Regions from separate parts of the Allobosea sp. NPDC055594 genome, predicted to be linked through region 1. Evidence: predicted binding sites of a transcription regulator. Region 1 holds the regulator's gene; each other region holds the start of a gene.
The links. The regulator PhoB, encoded in region 1, activates phosphate uptake and scavenging genes when phosphate is short. The targets are predictions, from matches to a motif close to TGTCATNNANCTGTCAT.
Positions count from the first base shown of each region.

Region 2: ACWGRX_RS22765 (DUF47 domain-containing protein) is a predicted target of PhoB. The motif match lies at 3,919-3,935, and genes of this name have one in related genera.
Region 3: ACWGRX_RS00090 (CorA family divalent cation transporter) is a predicted target of PhoB. The motif match lies at 3,319-3,335, and genes of this name have one in related genera.

Region 1 is NZ_JBSHIO010000004.1:338,975-345,882, forward strand. Features, by position in the region: gene argF (ornithine carbamoyltransferase) at 1-450, opposite strand, end outside; gene ACWGRX_RS11135 (aspartate aminotransferase family protein) at 453-1,673, opposite strand; gene ACWGRX_RS11140 (GcrA family cell cycle regulator) at 2,214-2,768, shown strand; gene ACWGRX_RS11145 (NUDIX hydrolase) at 2,839-3,279, shown strand; gene ACWGRX_RS11150 (YnfA family protein) at 3,276-3,623, shown strand; gene phoB (phosphate regulon transcriptional regulator PhoB) at 3,671-4,369, opposite strand; gene phoU (phosphate signaling complex protein PhoU) at 4,399-5,121, opposite strand; gene pstB (phosphate ABC transporter ATP-binding protein PstB) at 5,160-5,966, opposite strand; gene pstA (phosphate ABC transporter permease PstA) at 5,991-6,881, opposite strand; gene pstC (phosphate ABC transporter permease subunit PstC) at 6,896-6,908, opposite strand, start outside.
Region 2 is NZ_JBSHIO010000015.1:68,891-75,798, forward strand. Features, by position in the region: gene ACWGRX_RS22745 (sigma-54-dependent transcriptional regulator) at 1-22, opposite strand, end outside; gene ACWGRX_RS22750 (ATP-binding protein) at 19-1,962, opposite strand; gene ACWGRX_RS22755 (ABC transporter substrate-binding protein) at 1,959-3,332, opposite strand; gene ACWGRX_RS22760 (hypothetical protein) at 3,437-3,727, opposite strand; gene ACWGRX_RS22765 (DUF47 domain-containing protein) at 4,016-4,660, shown strand; gene ACWGRX_RS22770 (inorganic phosphate transporter) at 4,673-5,686, shown strand; gene ACWGRX_RS22775 (LacI family DNA-binding transcriptional regulator) at 5,709-6,725, opposite strand.
Region 3 is NZ_JBSHIO010000001.1:13,341-20,248, forward strand. Features, by position in the region: gene ACWGRX_RS00075 (acid phosphatase) at 1-66, shown strand, start outside; gene ACWGRX_RS00080 (DUF1254 domain-containing protein) at 141-1,175, shown strand; gene ACWGRX_RS00085 (SDR family oxidoreductase) at 1,309-2,178, opposite strand; gene ACWGRX_RS00090 (CorA family divalent cation transporter) at 2,271-3,272, opposite strand; gene ACWGRX_RS00095 (glycoside hydrolase family 25 protein) at 3,521-4,462, opposite strand; gene ACWGRX_RS00100 (glycoside hydrolase family 25 protein) at 4,614-5,546, opposite strand; gene mgtE (magnesium transporter) at 5,641-6,908, opposite strand, start outside.

The DNA.
Region 1 (6,908 bases):
CTTGCGCTCCTCGAAGGTCATGACGTCGGCCATGACCTGACAGGGATGCTGGCGCTTGGTCAGGCCGTTGATCACCGGGACGGTCGCGTATTTCGCCATTTCGACCACGGAATCATGGTCGAGCATGCGGATCATGATCGCGTCGACATAGCGCGAGAGCACCCGCGCCGTGTCGGCGATGGTCTCGCGCTCGCCGAGCTCGATCTCCTGGCCGGTCACCATCATCGGCGAGCCGCCGAGCTCGCGGATGCCGACATCGAAGGAGACGCGGGTGCGCAGCGAGGGCTGCTCGAAGATCATGGCGATGACCTTGCCCTCGAGCAGGCGATCGCCCGCAGCGGCCGGGGTGCGGCGCCGCGCCTTGATCTCGTTGCCGGCGCGCAGGATCGCCTGCAGCTGCTCGCTGGAGAAATCGGACAGGTCGAGGAAGTGACGCACTGGAGTCCCCATACTCATTCCGCCGCCGGCCGGGCCAGCGTCGCCTCGACGGCGCCGGCCGCCTTGTCGAGCCGCGCGAGCGCCTCGCCGACCTCGGCATCGCCGATGATCAGCGGCGGCAACAGGCGCACGACATTGTCGCCGGCGGCGACGACGAGCAGGCCGGCGGCGCGCGCCTCGGCGACAAAATCGGTGTTCGGGGTGCGCAGCTTGAGGCCGAGCATCAGGCCCTGGCCGCGGATCTCCTCGATCACGTCGGGATGCTTGTCCTTGAGCTCGGCGAGCGACTGCTTCAGCCGCAGGCTGATCTGGGCGACGTGCTCGATGAAGCCGGGCTCGAGAATGACGTCGAGCACGGCGTTGCCGACCGCCATGGCCAGCGGATTGCCGCCGAAGGTGGTGCCATGCGTGCCGAGCACCATGCCGGCCGCCGCCGCCTCGGTGGCAAGGCAGGCGCCCATCGGAAAGCCACCGCCGATGCCCTTGGCGATCGACATGATGTCGGGCGCGACGCCGTTGTGCTCATAGGCGAAGAACTTGCCGGTACGGCCGACGCCGGTCTGGATCTCGTCGAAGATCAGGAGCAGGCCGTGCTCGTCGCAGAGCTGGCGCAGCAGCTTGAGGAAGCGCATCGGCACCGAGCGCAGGCCGCCCTCGCCCTGGATCGGCTCGATCATCAGCGCCGCGGTCTCCGGCGTGATCGCCGCGCGCAGCGCCGCCTCGTCGTCGAAGGGCACCTGATCGAAGCCGTCGACCTTCGGGCCGAAGCCGTCGATGTATTTCTGCTGGCCGCCGGCAGCGATGGTCGCCAGCGTGCGGCCGTGGAAGGCGCCCTCGAAAGTGACGATGCGGTAGCGCTCGGGATGGCCCTGCGCCGCATGGTACTTGCGCGCCATCTTGATCGCGCATTCGTTCGCCTCGGCGCCCGAATTGGTGAAGAAGACGCGCTCGGCGAAGGTCGCCTCGCAGAGCCGGCGGGCGAGCTTCTCGCCGTCCGGCATCGCGTAGAGATTGGAGGTATGCCAGATGCGCTGGGCCTGCTCGGTCAGCGCCTTGACCAGATGCGGATGGGCGTGGCCGAGCGCGTTGACGGCGATGCCGGCGCCGAAATCGAGATAGCGCTGGCCATCGGCGGTGATCGCCCAGGCACCTTCGCCGCGCTCGAAGGCGACGGGTGCGCGCGCATAGGTCGGCAGCAGAACGGAGGCATTGGCGGAAACGGAAGCGGAGCTCATGGAGCGAGGTCCTCGCGACGGAACGTAACGGAAAGCGCTGGGCGCCGGAGTGTGAAGCGGTGGTTCGGGGCGCGGCGGCGATCTGCCAGCACGATGCGACCCCGCGGCGACGTTATCGTCGCAGGCCTTTCCCGTTTTCTCGTCGCGCCGTCAGCCGCATCGCTCGAAAGTCCGGATCGCTCAAAACATAAGCGCCGCCCCAAGGGCGGCCGCATTGAGAAGACTATGCAAAAGCGGTCCGGCACTGTCAATTCCGGCCGGGCGCCGCAGCGTTGCCAAATAGACTCACCTGACTGCGGGATCGAAGCTTTGTCTGGGGAAAAGACGATTTCCGATTCGGCGACTCTTGTGGCCGAGTCAAGCCATCTTGTATGGTCGGCCTCGTCAGATACGACATCTCGTGCGGCGTCTCCAGTATCGTCAGTTCCGAGCGTAGCGGTTTCCGTTCTTCGACGGGCGCTGCCGATATCGGATTCCGCCATGATCTTTTCCTATGCGTCGCCGGGCTATGGCGAGGCATGACGAAGACAGGTGAAATCGATGAGCGAAGCTGGAGCCTGGACCGACGAACGCGTCGAACTGCTCAAGAAGCTCTGGAATGACGGACTGAGCGCCAGCCAGATCGCCGGCGAACTCGGCAGCGTCACCCGCAATGCTGTCATCGGCAAGGTCCACCGCCTCGGCCTTTCGGGCCGCGCCAAGAATCCCGGCTCGGCCGCGCCGCGCCCGCGCAAGCCGACGACGCGTCCGCCGGCCCATCCGATGGCGAGCCCTGCCGCCGCGAGCGGCGGCATGACCCGCGGCAACACGGCGCTCGCCCCGCAATTCGTCCCGGAGATCGAGGCGGAACCGGAAGCGGAGCACGTCCCGGCGGCCCCGGCCGAGGAGGTGGTGATCCCGTTCTCCGAGCGCGTCACCATCATGGACCTGCGCGAATATATGTGCCGCTGGCCGATGGGCGACCCGACCTCGCCGGAATTCCGCTTCTGCGGCGGCCGCTCGCTGACCGGCATGCCCTATTGCGGCTATCATGCCCGCATCGCCTACCAGCCGGCGGCCGACCGGCGCCGCGACCGCAGCAAGGTGCGCGCCTGACCCGGCACCCCTGTGTAGAAGAATTGAAGCCGGCCCTCGGGCCGGCTTTTCCATTGGTGGAGAGACGCCGATGCGCACCGCAGAACGTCCCGCGCCCGTCGAATATGCCTGCGCCCTGACGATCCGGGGCGGAGACATCCTGCTCGGACTGAGAGCCCCGCATCGCCGCAACAGACCGTCCTGCTGGGACACGATCGGCGGGCATGTCGAGCCCGACGAGACGATCGAGCAGGCACTGAGACGCGAATTGCAGGAGGAGATCGGTATCGAGCCGACCAGCTTCACGCGCTTGACCACCATCGAGACGACCGAGAGCGACGGCGTCACCCCGGCTCTGTGGCATCTGTTCGCGGTGACCGGCTGGGTGGGCGAAGCCCGGATCAGCAATGACGAGCACAGCGAGATCCGCTGGTTCGACCTCGCCGAGGCCCGCGAGCTGTCGCCGCTCGCCTCGGAAGCCTACCGTCCGGTCTTCGCCCGGCTCGCGGCCAGCTTCGCCGCAGCGCCATGACCAGTTTCGCGATCTATCTGGGGGCCGCGCTGGCCGAGATCGCCGGCTGCTTCTCGTTCTGGGCCTGGCTCAAGCTCGGCAAATCGGCCTGGTGGCTGCTGCCGGGGCTTCTGGCGCTGGCGCTCTTCGCCTGGCTCTTGACGCTGATCGACAGCGCCGCCGCCGGCCGGGCCTTCGCCGCCTATGGCGGGGTCTACATCGTCGCGTCGCTGGGCTGGATGTGGCTGGTCGAGAAGGTGCCGCCGGACCGTTTCGACCTCACGGGCGCAGCCCTTTGCCTCGCCGGCGCAGCGGTGATCGTCGCCGCGCCACGCGGAGCGTCGAACCTCCAGCCCTCATCCTGAGGAGCGATCGCAGATTGCGTCTCGAAGGATGAGGGCAGACTTGGCGCTCAGCTTCGCGCGAACGTCTCGTCGAAGGCGTAGCCGGCGCCGCGCACGGTGCGTAGCGGGTCCTTGGCGTCGTCGGGGGTGATCGCCTTGCGCAGGCGCCCGACATGGACGTCAACGGTGCGCTCGTCGATATAGACGTCGCGGCCCCAGACGGCGTCGAGCAGCTGGGCCCGCGAATAGACCCGGCCCGGGGCCTGCATCAGGAATTCGAGCAGGCGGAACTCGGTCGGACCGAGATGCAATTCGGCGCCTGCCCGGCGCACCCGCCGCGTCGTCCGGTCGAGCTCGAGATCGCCGGCGGTCAGCATGCCGACGACATGGCCGGGCTTGACCCGACGCAGCAGCGCCTGGATGCGGGCGATCAGCTCGGGCAGTGAGAACGGCTTGACCACATAGTCGTCGGCGCCGGTGGCGAGGCCGCGCACCCGCTCGGTCTCCTCGCCGCGCGCCGTCAGCATGATGATCGGCACCCGCTCCGTGTCGCGCCGGGCGCGCAGGCGCCGGCAGAGCTCGATGCCGGAAAGGCCGGGCAGCATCCAGTCGAGCAGGACGAGGTCAGGGGTATGGTCGCGCAAATGCAGCTCGGCATCGTCGCCGCGCGCGACGGTGTCGACCTCGAAGCCCTCGGCCTCGAGATTATAGCGGAGCAGCAGGGTCAGCGGCTCCTCATCCTCGACGATCAGGATGCGTGCAGGCATGTCGAGCCTCCGCTCAGGCGCCCATCCGCTCAGCCATTGGCCGCGGGCAGGTCGACCAGGATGTTGGTGGTGTCGAGCTTGGGCCGGCTCTCCTCCACCGACTGGCCGGTGATCAGGTAATGGATCGTCTCGGCGATGTTGGTGGTGTGATCGCCGATGCGCTCGACGTTCTTGGCGCAGAACAGAAGATGCGTGCAGAAGGTGATGTTGCGCGGATCTTCCATCATATAGGTCAGGAGCTCGCGGAAGAGCGAGGTGTAGAGCGCGTCGATCTCGTCGTCGCGGCGCCAGACCTCCATCGCCTTTTGCTCGTTGCTGGCGGCATAGGCGTCGAGCACGTCCTTGAGCTGCGCCTGGACCAGGCGGCTCATATGCTCGAGCCCGACCACGGCGCGGTGCGGCGGCGAGAACTGGCCGGAGATCGCGACCGCGCGCTTGGCGATGTTCTTGGCGAGGTCGCCGACGCGCTCGATGTCGGCGGCGATGCGGATCGCCGAGATCAGCTCGCGCAGGTCGTTGGCGAGCGGCTGGCGCCGGGCGATGGTCAGCACCGCCTTCTCCTCGACATCGCGCTGGAGGTTGTCGAGCCGCTGGTCGGCGGTGATGACCTTCTGGGCCAGCGCCGTGTCGCGGCGCACCAGCGCCACGGTGGAGTCGCCGAGCATGCGCTCGGACATGCCGCCCATCTCGGCCAGGCTGCGGCGCAGTCCTTCGAGGTCGGCATCATAGGAGCGGACGATATGGTCGGACATCGGGGCGAATCCTTCGAGGGCGAGCGGAACGGCAGGGCTCAGCCGAAGCGGCCGGTGACGTAGTCCTGCGTCTGCTTCTTGTTGGGGTTCATGAAGATAGTGTTGGTCGCGTCGAACTCGACGACCTCGCCGAGATACATGAAGGCGGTGTACTGCGAGACGCGCGCCGCCTGCTGCATGTTGTGGGTGACGATGACGATGGTGAAGTCGCTCTTCAGCTGCTCCAGCAGGTCCTCGATCTTGCCGGTCGAGATCGGGTCGAGGGCCGAGGTCGGCTCGTCGAACAGGATCACCTCGGGCTTCTGGGCGATGGTGCGGGCGATGCACAGGCGCTGCTGCTGGCCGCCGGAGAGCCCCATGCCGGAGCTCTTCAGCTTGTCCTTGACCTCGTCCCACAGGGCGGAGCGGCGCAGCGCGCCCTCGACGCGGTCGTCGAGCTCCGATTTCGGCGGCTTCTCGTAGAGGCGGATGCCGAAGGCGACGTTGTCGTAGATCGACATCGGGAAGGGCGTCGGCTTCTGGAAGACCATGCCGATGCGCGAGCGCAGCTCGTTGACGTCGACATCGTTGGAGATGACGTTGCGGCCGTCGAGCAGGACCTCGCCGGTGGCGCGCTGCTCCGGATAGAGCGAGTAGATCCGGTTGAAGATGCGCAGCAGGGTCGACTTGCCGCAGCCGGAGGGGCCGATCAGCGCGGTGACGTGGCGGTCACGGAAGCTGAGATTGACGTTCTTCAGCGCCTTGTGCTCGCCATAGTAGAAATCGAGGTTCTTCACCGCGATCCGGATCGGCGCCTGGGCGTCGAGGACCTGCGGGCTGAGTTCCAGGGTCGAGAGCATCGACATGTTCCTTCCGATCGGACGTGGTGCTCACTTGCCGCCGCGCACGATGCGCCGGGCGATAAGCGAGAGCAAAAGGATCGAGACGGTGATGATCAGCGAACCGGCCCAGGCGAGCTGCTGCCAGTTCTCGTAAGGGGCCGAGGCGAACTGATAGATCGTCACCGGCAGGTTGGAGACGCCGCCGACGAGGGTCGGCGAGAACCAGAAATTATTGTTCAGCGCGGTGAAGAGCAGCGGCGCCGTCTCGCCGGCGATGCGCGCCAGCGCCAGCAGGATGCCGGTGACCATGCCGGACTTCGCGGCCCGCCAGGTGATCGCGGTGATGACCACCGAAGGCGGGGCGCCGAGCGCAGAGCCGGCCTCGCGCAGCGGCGCCGGGACGAGGCGCAGCATGTCCTCGGTGGTGCGCACGATCACCGGGATCGCGATGATGCCGAGCGCGACGCCGCCGGCCCAGCCGGAATAGCCGCGGAAGGGCTCGACCAGGATGACGTAGACGAACAGGCCGATCAGGATCGAAGGCGCCGAGAGCAGGATGTCGTTGATGAAGCGGATCAGGTTGGCGAGCTTCGAGCCCCGGCCATACTCGGCGAGATAGGTCCCGGCGAGCACGCCGATCGGCGTCGCCAGCGCGATGCCGAGGAAGGTCAGCACGGCCGAGCCGACGATGGCGTTGGCAAGGCCGCCGCCCTCGGAACCGGGGCCGGGCGTCACCTGCGTGAAGGTGCCGGCCGAAAGCCCGCCGATGCCCTTCACCACCAGCATGCCGAGGATCCAGAACAGCACGGTGATGGCGACGAGGGTGAACGCCGTGGCGATGATCTTCATCAGCCGGTCGGCATTGCGGCGCGCCGGGCGGACGCGGCCCCAGGGCACTTCCGGGGTCATCGCGGGGGCGGCAGGAGGCGTCTGGTTCATCGGTTGCGCTTCCCTCAGAAGGACTTG
Region 2 (6,908 bases), on a different contig from region 1:
GGATAACCTTCGGGGCGCTCATGCGTTCGCATCCAATGGGGCCATGACATGGGTGGTCGTGCCCTCGAGCGTGATCAGGAAGCGCGTGCCCGTGGGGCCGGTTTCCGCCACGGCAAGGGTGCCGCCCAGGTCCTTGATGATGTTGTAGGACAGGGAAAGACCGAGGCCGAGCCCCGAGCCGACGGGCTTGGTCGTGAAGAAGGGATCGAAGATCCGCTCGACATGTGGGCGGTCGATGCCGGGACCGTTGTCCTCGACCCAGAGCCCGACGCTGCGGCCACGTCGTCGCGCGCCGACCGTCAGCGTCGCGCCCGCCCGGCCGGCGACGGCGTCGAGCGCGTTGGCGATGAGGTTGACCAGCACCTGCTCGAGCCGGATCTCCTCGGCGTGGACATAGAGCCGGTTGCTCAGCAGCTCGCGCTTCAGCGTCACGCCTTCTGCCGCGAGGCGCGGCTCGAACAGGGACAGGGCGGTTTCGAAGACCTCGCCGACCTCGACCGGGGCGAGCACGATGCCGGGCTTGCGGGCGAAGCGCCTGAGATGGGCGATCAGCTCGGCGGCGCGGGTCGTCAGGGCCTGGATCCGGGCGAGGGCCTGGCGGGCATCTTCCGGACGGTCGCGCTCGAGCAGCAGCGCGCCGTTATGGGCATGGGAGCGGATTGCGGCGAGCGGCTGGTTGAGCTCGTGGCTGAGCCCCGCGGCCATCTGGCCGAGGGCCGCGAGCTTGGCGGCCTGGATCAGGTCGTCGCGCGTCTGGCGGAAGACGGCGAGGGCGCGGGCGAGATCGCCGAGCTCGTCATTGCCGGCCTTGGGCAGAACGGCGGAGGACTGGCCACTGGCGATGCTGGTCGCGGCCTCGGTGAGGACCCGCAGCCGCGCCACGAGATGGCGCCGGACATAGAACCAGCCGATCAGCAGCGCCCCGAGCAGCGAGGCGGCGGCGATCGCCAGCAGCAGGTTGCGCCCGAGCAGGATCGCCTGCGCCGAGCGCTCGGCGGCGGCCTTGGCCACGGCCTCGGTGCGCTGGACTTCCTGCGAGACCAGCGTGCCGAGCTCGGTGACGAGGCGCCGGCTCTCGAAGATCAGGCGCTGCGCGTCGGCCAGCGCCGAAAGCTCGGCGCGCTTGATCGCAGGCAGCCCGGTCGTCGTGTCGGCGAGGCCGATCAGGCGCTGGGTGATCTGGCGGACGGTGATGGTGTCGGGCCAGCCGGCGAGGGCCTTGGCCTCGACCTCGAGCTGGTCGACCGCTTCGCCGATGACATGGCCGGTCTGCTCCATGTCCTCGCGGGTCCGCACCGCGCCCAAGCGGCCGAACAGCCCGACGATCAGGTTCGCCTGGGCGTTCAGCGTCATCAGCGCCTCGCTCTTGCGGGTCTCCTCGCGGATGGCGTTCGGGCGGCTGGTTTGCGTCGCGACCGTGTTCGCCTGTCCGAGCGCGGTCTCGATGTTGAAGCGGGCATCGTCGGTCAGCGGCTCGATCTCGTCGAGCAGATCGGCCTGGAGCCAGCGCAATTCCTCGCCGAGGGCGCGGTTGCGCTCGCCCAGCGGGAAACGGCGTTCCGAGACGGCATCGATTGCCGCGAGATTGCCGCGGATCGCGGTCGCGACCGAAGTCAACGCCGGCACGTCGAAACCGCCCTGCTTGCGTTCGGAGAGGACGCGGTCGAGCTCGTCCAGGCGCTCGCCGACGGCGCGCCGGCTGCGCTCATAGACGTCGCGCCGCTCGGCATTGGCGAGCTCCGGCATCGCCGAGATCACGCGCGCGCTGGCCTCGGCCAGCCTTGCTGCCGAGGCGAGGCCGGGAAGGTGGTCGCTGGCGATGGCCGCGAGCTCCTTGCTCAGCCGCTCATAGGAGATGACGCCGACGATGCCGGCGCCGACGGCGAAGAGGCCGACGCCGAGGAAGGCGGCGATCAGGCGGCCGCCGATGCCGAAACGCCGGCCGGGCCAGAGGCGTCTCACGGCCTCGCTCCCGCAAGGCCATCCTCGGCCCCGGCCCAGCCCAGGCTGACGAGCCGTTCGGTCGCCCGCCGCAGGGCGTCGGCGGCCTCCGCGGCATGGGCGGCGATCGCGGCGCGGATCTCGGTCTCGAGCTTCGCCTGCGCTTCGGGCGGGGCAACGCCGCGCGGGACGCGGACGAGGTTGCGGAAGCGCTCGGGCTGCTCCAGCTGCGCGGCGGTGATCGGCGGACGGGTGAGGGCGGCGCGGGCCTGCGTCAGAAACTGCGCCGCCTGCTCGTCGGGATGGCGAAGGAGCGCCGCTTCCATGGCCTGGAGGCTGCGCCAGAGCCGGGCATGCTCGGCGCGCCGGAAGGTGATCCATTCGTCGAAGATGATGTTGACGAGTTCGTAGCGGCTGGCGGAGAGGCCGGCGTCGAAACGAGTCTTGCTGAACAGACCGGCTGTTTCCGAGAGATGCGGCGGCGTCTCGTCAGGGCCATAGGCGGCCGGCGAGACCGCGAGGCGGCCGATCCGCGGCTCGCGCAGCAGCCTTTGGCCTTCGGGAGACAGCACGAAGTCGACGAAGAGCTCGGCCTCTTTGGGATTGGGCGATGTCGCGAGCCGCGCGATGCTGGCCGGCGCGAACAGCGTCTCCTCCGGCAATACGAAACGGTTGGTTTCGGCTTCGCCGGTGCCGGAATCCGTCAGGAAATCGATGGAGATGCCGATGCCGAAGCGGCCGCGCGCGACGCCGGTGGTGACGCCGAAGCTGCGCGCGGTCAGTGTCGCGAGATTGCCGCCGATCGCCGACCAGAGCGCCCAGCCGCGCTCCCAGCCGAGCGATTGCAGCAGCGCCTCGACCATCAGATGGGTGGTACCGGAGCGGGCCGGCGAGGTCAGGCCGATATGGCCGGCATAGGCGGGAGCGGAGAGGTCGGACCAGTTGCGCGGTACGGGCAGATTGCGCGCCGAGAGATAGCCGGGGTTGTAGACCAGCCCGTATCCGGAAATGGCGAAGCCGAGATAGCGGCCGGCGGGGTCGTTGACCGGATAGCCGGCGATGCTCTCCGGGGCGCCGGTGGCGCGCGCCTGCAGAGGCGCCAGCAGTCCGGCCTGCTTCAGCAGCTCGAAGGCATCGGGTGCCGAAGCCCAGAACAGATCGGCCTCCGGCCGCTTCTGAGCGTGGATGTCGGCGAGTGCGGCGGTCGTCTTGCGCTGCACGATCTCGACGGCGATGTCCGGGTGACGGGCGCGGAAGGCAACGCGGAAAGGCTCGAAGAAGGAAGGCGGGAACGAGGTGACGACCTGGACGCGACGTGCCTGCGCCGGGCCGGCGGCGAGCCAGCCGAATGCGGAAAGGACAAGCCAGAGACAAAGGGCGCGGCGGCTCATCGCACCGTCATATAGCCGGGCAATCGGCAGGCATAGATCGGCCGTGCAGCCGCCGGGCCGGGGGAAGGGCCGCGGTCGGCGGCCCTTCGCTCATGTCGTGCCTGTCACTTCACATGCAGGAGAACGGCGCCTTCCAGGATGGTGGGAGCGCCGACGCCGGTATTGCCGGCGTGCTCCTTGATCCACGCCTTCGCCATTTTCAGGCTTTCATCGGTGCCGGCCTTGTCCTTGCAGACCGTGACGGAAACCCCGCCATCGGGGGTGCGGATCAGCGCGTAGTTCGAGAAGCCCGGTGCCGTCCGCATCAGCTTCTCGACGTCGGCCTTGCGCTTCTCGAGCAGGTCGAAAAGCTCCTTGGCGCCCTTGCCGGAATAGGTTCTGACGATCGCGTGCATGGCCAGTCCTCCGCTCAAGGCCCCGCCAGCCGCGATAGCTATGCGCCTGCGCGCAGCGCTTGCCAATTCAAGATGATGCAAGGGAAGGCGCTTTGGCCGCGGCGCGCATTGCTCCGGCGAGGTACTCCCTTCGCTCCCGCAAGACGGCAGGGTGAAAGCATCTGTGCAGCGGCGCAGGATGTGGTTGCAGCGGTCACGAAACTGTCACACAAGCTGGCGGGAATTCGGCTCGTATCCTGCCGCGACGAAGGCGGCGCGGCAGGCCGTGCGATCACGACGAGGTGCGCGGTGCTCGGCTGGTTCCAGAAGCTGCTCCCGAAAGAGCCCAAATTCTTCGATCTGTTCGAGGCGCATGCGGTCACGCTGGTCGCGGGCGCCAGGGCGCTGGATTCCCTGCTTTCCGGGCGCATCTCGATCGAGACCGGCTGCGCCGAGATCTTCAAGCAGGAGCACCTGGCCGACGAGATCGCCGGGGAGGTCATGCATGAGACTGGCCGGAGTTTCATCACCCCGTTCGATCGCGGCGACATCGAGGAGCTGATTGGCTCGATGGACGACGCGATCGACCAGATGCGCAAGACCGCCAGGGCGATCGCGCTCTACGAGGTCGAGCGTTTCGAGCCCGATATGGCCGAGCTCGGCGTGGTGGTGGTGCAGGCGTCGGAACGCGTCGCGCGGCTCCTGCCGATGCTGCGGGACATCAAGAAGAACGCCGTCGTGATCGGGGCGCTGGCCAAGGAGATCGGCGCGATCGAGGAACGTTCCGATGTGCTTCACGGCCAGGGGCTGAAGGCGCTGTTCAGGGCGCATCGCGGCGGCGAAGCGATGGGCTTCATCGTCGGCGCCGAGGTCTACGACCATCTCGAAAAAGTGGTCGACCGGCTGGAGGACGTCGCCAAGCGGGTCAGCCGCATCGTGCTCGAACATCTCTAGGCGGCGTGCGCCGTGGACCTTTCCGCTGTCGCCACCTCCCTGATCTTCCTGATCGCCGTCGCCCTGCTGTTCGACTTCCTGAACGGCCTGCACGACGCCGCGAATTCGATCGCGACCATCGTCTCGACGCGGGTCCTGCCGCCGCGCTGGGCGGTTTTCTGGGCCGCCTTCTTCAATTTCATCGCCTTCCTGTTCTTCGGCCTGCACGTCGCGCAGACGGTCGGCTCGGGCATCATCCAGGCGGCGATCGTCGACGACCGCGTGATCTTCGGAGCGCTCAGCGGCGCTATCGCCTGGAACGTGGTGACCTGGATCGCCGGCATCCCGTCGAGCTCCTCGCATGCGCTGATCGGCGGGCTGGTCGGTGCCGGGCTCGCGAAGGCGGGCTTCTCCTCGATCGTCTGGTGGGGGCTGGGCAAGACCTTCGTCGCGATCTTCATGTCGCCGGCGATCGGCTTCGCGCTGGCGCTGCTGCTCGTGCTGTTCGTCTCCTGGAGCTTCCTCAAAGTGGCGCCGATCAAGGCGGACAGCACCTTCCGCTCGCTGCAATTCGTCTCCGCCTCGCTCTATTCCCTCGGCCACGGTGCCAATGACGCGCAGAAGACCATGGGCATCATCGCCGTGCTCTTGTTCTCGCATGGTCTGATGGGCGACAGCTTCTCGGTGCCGTTCTGGGTGGTGATCTCCTGCCAGGCGGCGATGGCGCTCGGCACGCTCTGCGGCGGCTGGCGGATCGTCCACACCATGGGCTCGAAGATCACCCGGCTGACGCCGCAGCAGGGTTTCTGCGCCGAGACCGGCGGGGCGATCACCCTGTTCATGGCGACCTATCTCGGCATCCCCGTCTCGACCACGCACACCATCACCGGCGCGATCATCGGCGTCGGCGCCGCTCGCCGGATGGCGGCGGTGCGCTGGGGCGTGGCGCGCGGCATCGTCTTCGCCTGGATCGTGACGATGCCGGCCGCGGGCGCGATCTCGGCCGTCGCTTATCTCCTCTCCGGCTATTTCCTGACCGGGCGCTGAAGGGCGCCCGGCACATCGAGACTCAGGGCAGGTTCTCGCGGAGCACGATCTCGGTGCTCGGCCGGCTGGTGCCCTCGGTCGCCGGGCGCCCGGCACGCAGATTGGCGAAGATCGAGACGCAGGTCATCAGCGTCGCCTGCGGGTGCTGGGTGATCACGGCGTCCATCGTGCCGTCGATCAGCAGGGCGCGGGTATCCGGCGTCAGCCCGTGCCCGACGAAGACGACCTCGTGCTGGCGCCCGGTCTCCTTCAGGGCCCGGCCGATGCCCTCGGCGCCGCCGCCGATATTGTAGATGCCGGCGAGATCGGGGTGCTGTGCCAGCAGGGTCCTGGTCTGCCGGTAGTTCTGGCCCTCGTCGTCGTGGCCTTCGCGCAGGCCGACCACATCGATTGCCGGGTAGAGTTCCTGGAACAGGTGGAGGAAGCCCATCTCGCGCTCCTCATGGGCGCGGTAGCTCAGACTGCCAGCGATCATCGCGACCTTGGCGGGGCGGCGGCCGATGAAGCGGGCGACGAGATAGCCCGCCGTGCGGCCGGCCGAGCGGTTGTCGAGCCCGACATAGGCGACGCGGCGGCTGTTGGCGATGTCGGAGATCAGCGTCACCGTCGGCACGCCGCGCTCGGCCAGGCCGTCGACCGCCTCGCGCACGGAAGGGTGCTCCAGCGCCATGAAGGCGATGCCGTCGACGTCGCGCGCCGCCTGGCGCAGATGCTGGGCGAGGAGCTCGGGCTTGAAGCTCTCGATGTACTCGACCCGGGCCCGCATGTTGAAGGAGGTGAGTTGATCCTGCGCGCCGGCGATCTGGCGGCCGAGCAGGGTGAGGAAGCGGTTGGTGCCGGCCGGCAGCAGGAAGGCGAGCCTGAGCGGCCGCAGCGCGCTCGCCGGTAGCGCGCCTTCCATGACGTAGCCGAGCTCTCCGGCCGCCTTGAGCACGCGCTGCACCGTCGCCGCCCGCACGCCCGGCCGCTGGTTCAGCACCCGGTCGACGGTCGCGGTCGAGACGCCGGCGAGCTTCGCGACATCTTCGACCCGGGCCATTTGGCGGCGGCGCGGGGCGACCTCCGTGCTGACGTCCAAAGGCAGCGCCGGTGTAGAAATCGGGATATTCATTCCATCAAAAACCATCATAAAATGAGCTTGATGACCATCAGACGTGATTTCTATCCTGAGTGCAAGACGATCAAGAGCAATCAAATCGCATCAAGCGAATCTGGGAGGACA
Region 3 (6,908 bases), on a different contig from region 1:
AAGGCGAAGCGGATGGGCCCGGCGCCGGATTGCGCTGCCGAGATCGCGGCGCTGTCCGGGCAATAGTCGATTACCAGCCGGTGCCGCGCGCGATCGAGATCGCCTCGCCCGGCGCAATCCTTGAAAGAAGAGGTAATTCCATGTTCCGATTGGTTGGGGTTGGTCTCGTGCTCGCATCGGCCGCGCTGGCGACCGGAGTGTTCGCCCAGGAACGCGGCGGCAAAGTGCCGGTAACCGTCGATAATTTCATCCGCGCCGAGACCGACCATTACCTTGCGGCGAACGCAAAAACGCTGGGCGGGCTGGGCAGGTTCCAGCACTCCCGGGAGCCGACGGCGATCGACAAGCAAACGGTCATTCGCATGAACCGGGATACGCTCTATTCGTTTGCCGTGTTCGATCTTGCCGCCGGCCCGGTAACGCTCTCGCTGCCCGACGCCGGCAAGCGCTACATGTCGATGATGGTCGTCGATCAGGATCACTACCTGCCGATCGTCGCCTATGGCACGGATCCGGTCGTGCTGACCCAGGAGGCGGTCGGCACGCGATACGCGTTCGTTGCTGTCCGGACGCTGGTCGATCCCAACGATCCGAAGGATCTCGAGGCGGTCCACACGCTTCAGGACGCCATCAAGGTCAGTCAAAAGGCGCCGGGGAAGCTCGAGCTTCCGAACTGGGATGAGGAGAGCCTCACGAGTGTTCGCAATGCGCTGCTCGGGCTGGCAAAATACCAGACGTCGTTTCGCGGCTCCTTCGGAGCCCGTGGCCAGGTCGAGCCGATCCAGCATCTGATCGGCACGGCCGCCGGTTGGGGCGGCATTCCGGACAAGGATGTGATCTACGCGAGTTTCACGCCCGCGAAGAACGACGGCAAGACGGTCTATACGATCAATGTGCCGAAGATCGTTCCTGTGAAGGGTTTCTGGTCGGTCAGCGTCTACAATCCAGAGGGGTTCTTCGAGAAAAACCCCTACAATGCCTATTCGATCAACAACATCACCGCGAAGAGAAGCGAGGATGGCTCCGTGACCGTCCAGCTCGGCGGCTGTGACGGCAAGATCCCGAACTGCCTGCCGATCGTCGAGGGCTGGAACTATACGGTGCGGCTCTATCGCCCCGAGCAAGCCATCCTCAGCGGCAAATGGGTGTTCCCGGACGCGAAAGCCGCAAACTGAGCCTCGACGGACCGCCATGCGGGGATGGAGAGGTCGGTTGTCCGCCATGGCAGTCGTCCGTGGCGGGCAGCGCCCTGACTGGTCGATCGTGCAGCCCAAATGGCTCCGTGCCGGTGGCGGGCGGCCTGTGCGGCTAAGCCGACAGGACCCGTTCAGCGAAGAGTTCGGGCCGGGCTGCTGCGATCCTCCAGTCGATCTCGCCACCGAAGAGTTCGGCAGCAAGGCTGCAATCGAGGGCGCTGTAATGGGGCCGGCGGACGGTGCCGCCGAACTCCGCCATCGGAACCCGCACAAGCGCTGGCGTTTGCCGCCCGGCACGATGCAGCGCCTCGAATGCGGCGGCGACCCAGTCGGCGCGTGATACGGGCGGCGATCCGGCGATGTGCAGCGTTCGTGGCGTGGCTTCGCCGGCGCTGATCCGGCCGGCCAGCGCCAGCAGGCGCTCGGCGAGCGGGACGATCGGCGTCGGCGAGCCGATCTGATCGTCGGCGACGCGGACGGTCTCGGTGTCGCCCCGCAACAGGGTCGCGATAAAATCCTCGCCATCGCCGAAGAGCCAGGCCACACGGGCGATGCAGGCCCTCTCGCTTGCGGAGAGGACGTTGCGCTCGCCCTCGGCCTTCATGCGGCCATAGCTGTTGACGGGCGATACCGGATCCGACTCGCGCCAGGGCCGCAGGGTCTCGGCCCCGAAGACATAGTCGGTCGAGATCTGGATCAGGGGCAGGCCGCGCTCCGCGCAGGCTCGTGCGATATCGCCCGGCGCTTCTGCGTTGACGGCGCGCGCGCGCTCCGGCGCGGTGTCGGAATCCTGGACGCGGCTGAGCGCGGCGGCATTGATCACGACAGCCGGGCGCAGCCGATCGAGCGCGGACCGGACGGCAGCGGGATCGGTGATGTCGAGTTCCCGGCTCGACAGGCCACGAACGCCCTGGCCTCCGACTTGCGACAAAGCGCGCCCGAGCCGTCCGCCGCCACCGGTGACAAGCACATTGCTACGCACAAGCTTTCTCCCGTGCCCGGCTCCCACTCCCGCAGATCCTACGCGGACCATCGGTAAAGGTTCGCTTTCGCCGGAGCAGGCCCTCGCGCCACTCAACCGATCACGTTTCGGCGCTTGAGCAGCCAGAAGACCGCGCCCGCCGCCAGCCCCGACAGGCCGAGAATATAGAGCCAGCCGAACTCGGTCTCGAGGAAGGGCAGGGCCTTGGTGTTGACGCCGAAATAGCCGGTGACCAGCGTCGCCGGCATCAGCGTCGCGGTCAGGATCGAGAGCACGTAGAGATGGTGGTTGGTCTGGGCGCTGAGACGGGCGGCGATCTCGTCCTGTAGAAGCCTTGCGCGCTGCTGCACGAGCTGGACGTCGCCCAGCATGGTGTCGACGCGGTGAAGCAGCCTTGCGGTCGCGCTCCTGACCTTCTCCGGCGCGGCGCGGGCGGTCGCAGTCTCCTGGAAGCGGCGGAACAGTTGGTGCAGACCGTTGAGCTGGCGATGCAGCCTGACCGTGCGCCGGCGGATCGCGCCGAGCTTGCGCGCCTCGTCGCCGATCCGGTCGTCGATGATGTGGTCCTCGATCGAGTCGGCGTCGTCGGCGAGGCGGTTCACATCCTCGGCGACATCCTCGATCACGAATTCGATGACGCGCTCGAACAGCATTTCGGGGGAGGTGGCGCGAAAGCCCGCCTCCAGCGTGTCGCGGGTCAGCCGCGTCGCCTGCAGGGCCTGGCGGCGGCCGGTGATCAGGAAGCGCTCGCCGACGATCCAGTGCATCATGCCCCAGTCATCGGCGAGGCTGTCGACCTCGCGGACCTGGTCATAGGTGATGCCCCAGACGAAGTCCGGGTCGTGATAGAGCCGCTGATGCTCGTCCTGCGACAGGAAGACGGCCTGCGCCTCGAGCGGCAACTCGCTGCGCTCGGCGATCCATTGCTTGGTGCGGCTGTGGACGAGATCGAGATGGAGCCAGACGAATTTGGCGCCGTCGAGGGCGAGCGCGGGGGCCCGGTCGCGCGGCACGAGGCTGGCACGGCCCTCATCGTCGAAGCGATAGGCCCAGATGAAACCGGCCTGGCACTGGATATCCTGAAGTATCGACACGCTGCTTCCGGCTGACGGGATGTCCGCCAGCATCAGCGCCCGTCATATGACGGTTTCGCGACAGTCCGCCTGGCATGTCTGCAAACGAGAGCCTGTTGATCGAACTCGGACACGCTGCCGTCATTCTGCGCGAGCCGCGAGGCGGCGCAGACCCGGAGTCCATCGTAGGATACCGAGATCTACGATGGACTCCGGGCCGAGCTTCGCTCGCCCAGGATGAGGGAAGCCACCTGTGAGAACGGCAGGCTCTAGTTTCGCTTGATCGAGCCCGTGCTGGCGACCTGACGCGTCAGTAATGCCTTTGGCGGCCGCGGGGCCGGCACCAGTGCCGGTGGCGTACCGCGGGCGAGCTTCGTCTCGACGGCCGCGGGGCGTGCGGCCGGTTTGGGCGACGCGACCTTCGGCTCGCCGCCACGCCATTGGCGCGCGCCGATGTCGAAGCGGCCCTCACGCCAGGCGGTGAATTCGCGCTCCGTGCCGAAGAAGGCATTGCGGTCGACATCGCCGGTGATGCCGGGCACGCGGCCGGTGGCGGTGAATTGCCAGAATTCCCACTGCTTACGCTCATAGCGATGGCGCAGTGGCGCCGCGGTCGAGCGCAGCCAATAGGGGTGGTTGTTGAACTCGCCTTCCAGCACGTCCTCGTGGAAGGTGATGTCGGTGTAGATGATTGGCTTCTTGCCGGTGTGCTCCTGCAGGCCTTTCAGCATCTCGCGGATCTTGGCGAGCGCCTTGGCGCGCGGCATCTTCTTGCCGCAGGCTTCCGAATGCCCGTTCCACTCGACATCGAGCACTGGCGGCAATGCGTCGGCGTCGCGCGGGATGTGGCGTTTCATCCAGCGCACCTGATCCTTGGCCGGACGGCACCAATAGACGAAGTGGTAGGCGCCGCGCGGCACGCCGGCCTTCTTGGCGCCTTCCCAGTTCTTGCGGAAACTCGGGTCGATATGGTCACCGCCCTCGGTCGCCTTGATGAAGGCGAAGCGGGTGCCGGCGTCCTTGACCCTGGCCCAGTCGATGTCGCCCTGCCAGCGCGAGACGTCGATGCCCTGGATCGAGCGCCGGCGGGCGTCGCTGACGCCGGCATGCGGGCTGGAATCGCCCTTTTTCGGGTAGAGCGCCTGGGCGGGCGTGGCGCAGAGCAGGCCGAGCCCTGCCGTCATCAGTAGGCGGTAGCCAAGGCCGGGCATGCGCCGCTTTCCTGAACTGCTTTCAGCGCGGCGCGCCATACGGTCCTCCCTGTGTCCAGGCAGGATAGGCCGTCGCCGGGTTAAGAGGTGGTTAGCATTCGAGCGAGCGGCTTCAGCCTTGGTTAACCGGTGGGGCGCTGCCGCCGCCGGCTCACTCCGCCTCGGCTTCGCCCCGCTCGGCGGTCTGGCCGAGGCTCGCCGGATGGAACCGCGATGCCGCGACCGGGGCGGCCGCGCCCGGCAGCGTCGCGACCGGAGGATGTTCGGGGCCGGGGGTCGGATTGGGAGGGACGCCACGTTCGCGCGTCCAGGTCCGGGTGCCGATGTCGAAGCGGCCCTCGCGCCAGCCGGCGAACTCGCCTTCGTTGCCGTAGAAGGCGTTGCGGTCGACATCGCCCTTGATGCCGGGGATGCGGCCGGTGGTGGTGAATTGCCAGAACGACCAGCGCCGGTTGTTGTAGCGCGCCTCGGGCTTGGCCGCGGTCGAGCGGATCCAGTAGGCGTAGTCGTCGAGCTCGCCTTCCAGCACGTCCTTGTGGAAGGTGATGTCGGTGTAGATCACCGGCTTCTTGCCGGTGAGCTGCTCGAGCTCGGTCAGCATCAGCCGGATCTTCTCCAGCGCCAGCGAGCGCTCGACCTTTTTCGGGCAGGTCTTGGAATGGCCGTTCCACTCGACGTCGAGCACCGGGGGCAGGGCGTCGGGATCGTTCGGGATCTGCTGCTTGAACCAGACCGCCTGCTCATGGGCCGGACGGCACCAGTAGACGAAGTGATAGGCGCCGCGCGGCACGCCGGCCCGGCGCGCGCCCTCCCAGTTCCTCTGGAAAGCCGGATCGATATGGTCGCCGCCCTCGGTCGCCTTGATGTAGGCGAAGCGGGTGCCGGCGGCCTTGACCGAGGCCCAGTCGATCTCACCCTGCCAGCGCGAGATGTCGATGCCCTGGATCGGATACCGGCGCGCCGCCTCGACCCCCGGATGGGGGCGCGCATCGCCCTTGCTCGGATAATGGTCCAGCGCCACGCAACCACCCAGCACGACGAGCGCGGCAGCGAGGACGAGCGAGGCTGAAAATCGGTGTGGCATGCGGCGGGGCGTCATCCTCGGCAAGATTGCGGAGAAATCTTGACGCCCGGTTTACGTTACCGGTTTTTCTTCCGCCGTCGCGGCTTTCCTTGGGTCAGCCCAGGCGCAGCAGGATCGTCGCGATGCCGAGGAAGGAGAAGAATCCGACGACGTCGGTGACCGTGGTGACGAAGGTGCCGGACGAGATCGCGGGGTCGATGCCGGCCTTGTCGAGCGCGAGCGGCACGACGACGCCGGCGAGCGCCGCGACCACAAGGGTCGCGACCATGGCGAGCGCGATCACCACGCCGAGCATCAGATTGCCGAACCAGAAGCCGGAGACCGTGCCGGTGATCACCGCGAAGGCGACGCCGTTCAACAGGCCGACGATCATCTCGCGCCGGAAGAAGCGCGCCCGGTTCCAGCTGCCGAGCTGACCGGTGCCGAGGGCGCGGATCGCCACCGTCATGGTCTGGGTCGCGGCATTGCCGCCCTGGCTGGCGACGATCGGCGCGAGCACGGCGAGGGCGACCAGCTTGGAGAGCTGGGCCTCGAACATCGCCATCACCGAGGCGCTGATGAAGGCGGCGATCAGGCTGATGAAGCGCCAGCGGAAGCGGCTCAGCGCGACCTCGCGGACCGGGTCGGAGAGCTCTTCGTCGGCATCGACGCCGCCGAGCTGCTTGACGTCGTCGTCCGCCGCATCCTCGATGACGTCGACGACGTCGTCGATGGTCATCACGCCGACGAGGCGGCCGCTCTTGTCGACGACCGGGGCGGCGACGAGATCGTAGCGCTGGAACATCCGCGCCACGTCCTCGAGGTCGTCATCGGCCTGGACGATGCGGCGGTCGTCCTCGATCAGATCGGCGATGCTGACCGGCCGCTTGGTGCGCAGCAGCCGGTCGAGCCGGACCGTGCCGACGAAACGGTGGCCGGGGTCGGCGACGAAGATTTCGAAGAAGCGCTCGGGCAGGTCCTGCGTGTCGCGCAGATAGTCGATGGTTTGGCCGACGGTCCAGAAGGGCGGCACGGCGATCAGCTCGGCCTGCATGCGCCGGCCGGCCGAGCCCTCGGGATAGTCGAGTCCCTGCTGCAGCACGCTGCGCTCGGCCGGGCTCAGCCGGTCGAGAATCTCCTTCTTGTCGGCCTCGTCGAGGTCCTCGAGGATGTAGACCGCGTCGTCGGTGTCGAGTTCGCGCACGCCCTCGGCGACCGTTTCCGGAGAGAGCTCGTCGAGAATCTCCTCGCGGACGGCGTCGTCGACCTCGGTCAGTGCGGTGAAGTCGAAATCGCCGCCGAGCAGCGAGATCAGCTTCGGCCGTTCCTCGCTGTCGAGCGCTTCGAGCAGGCCGCCGAGATCGGCCTCGTGCAGGTCGCCGA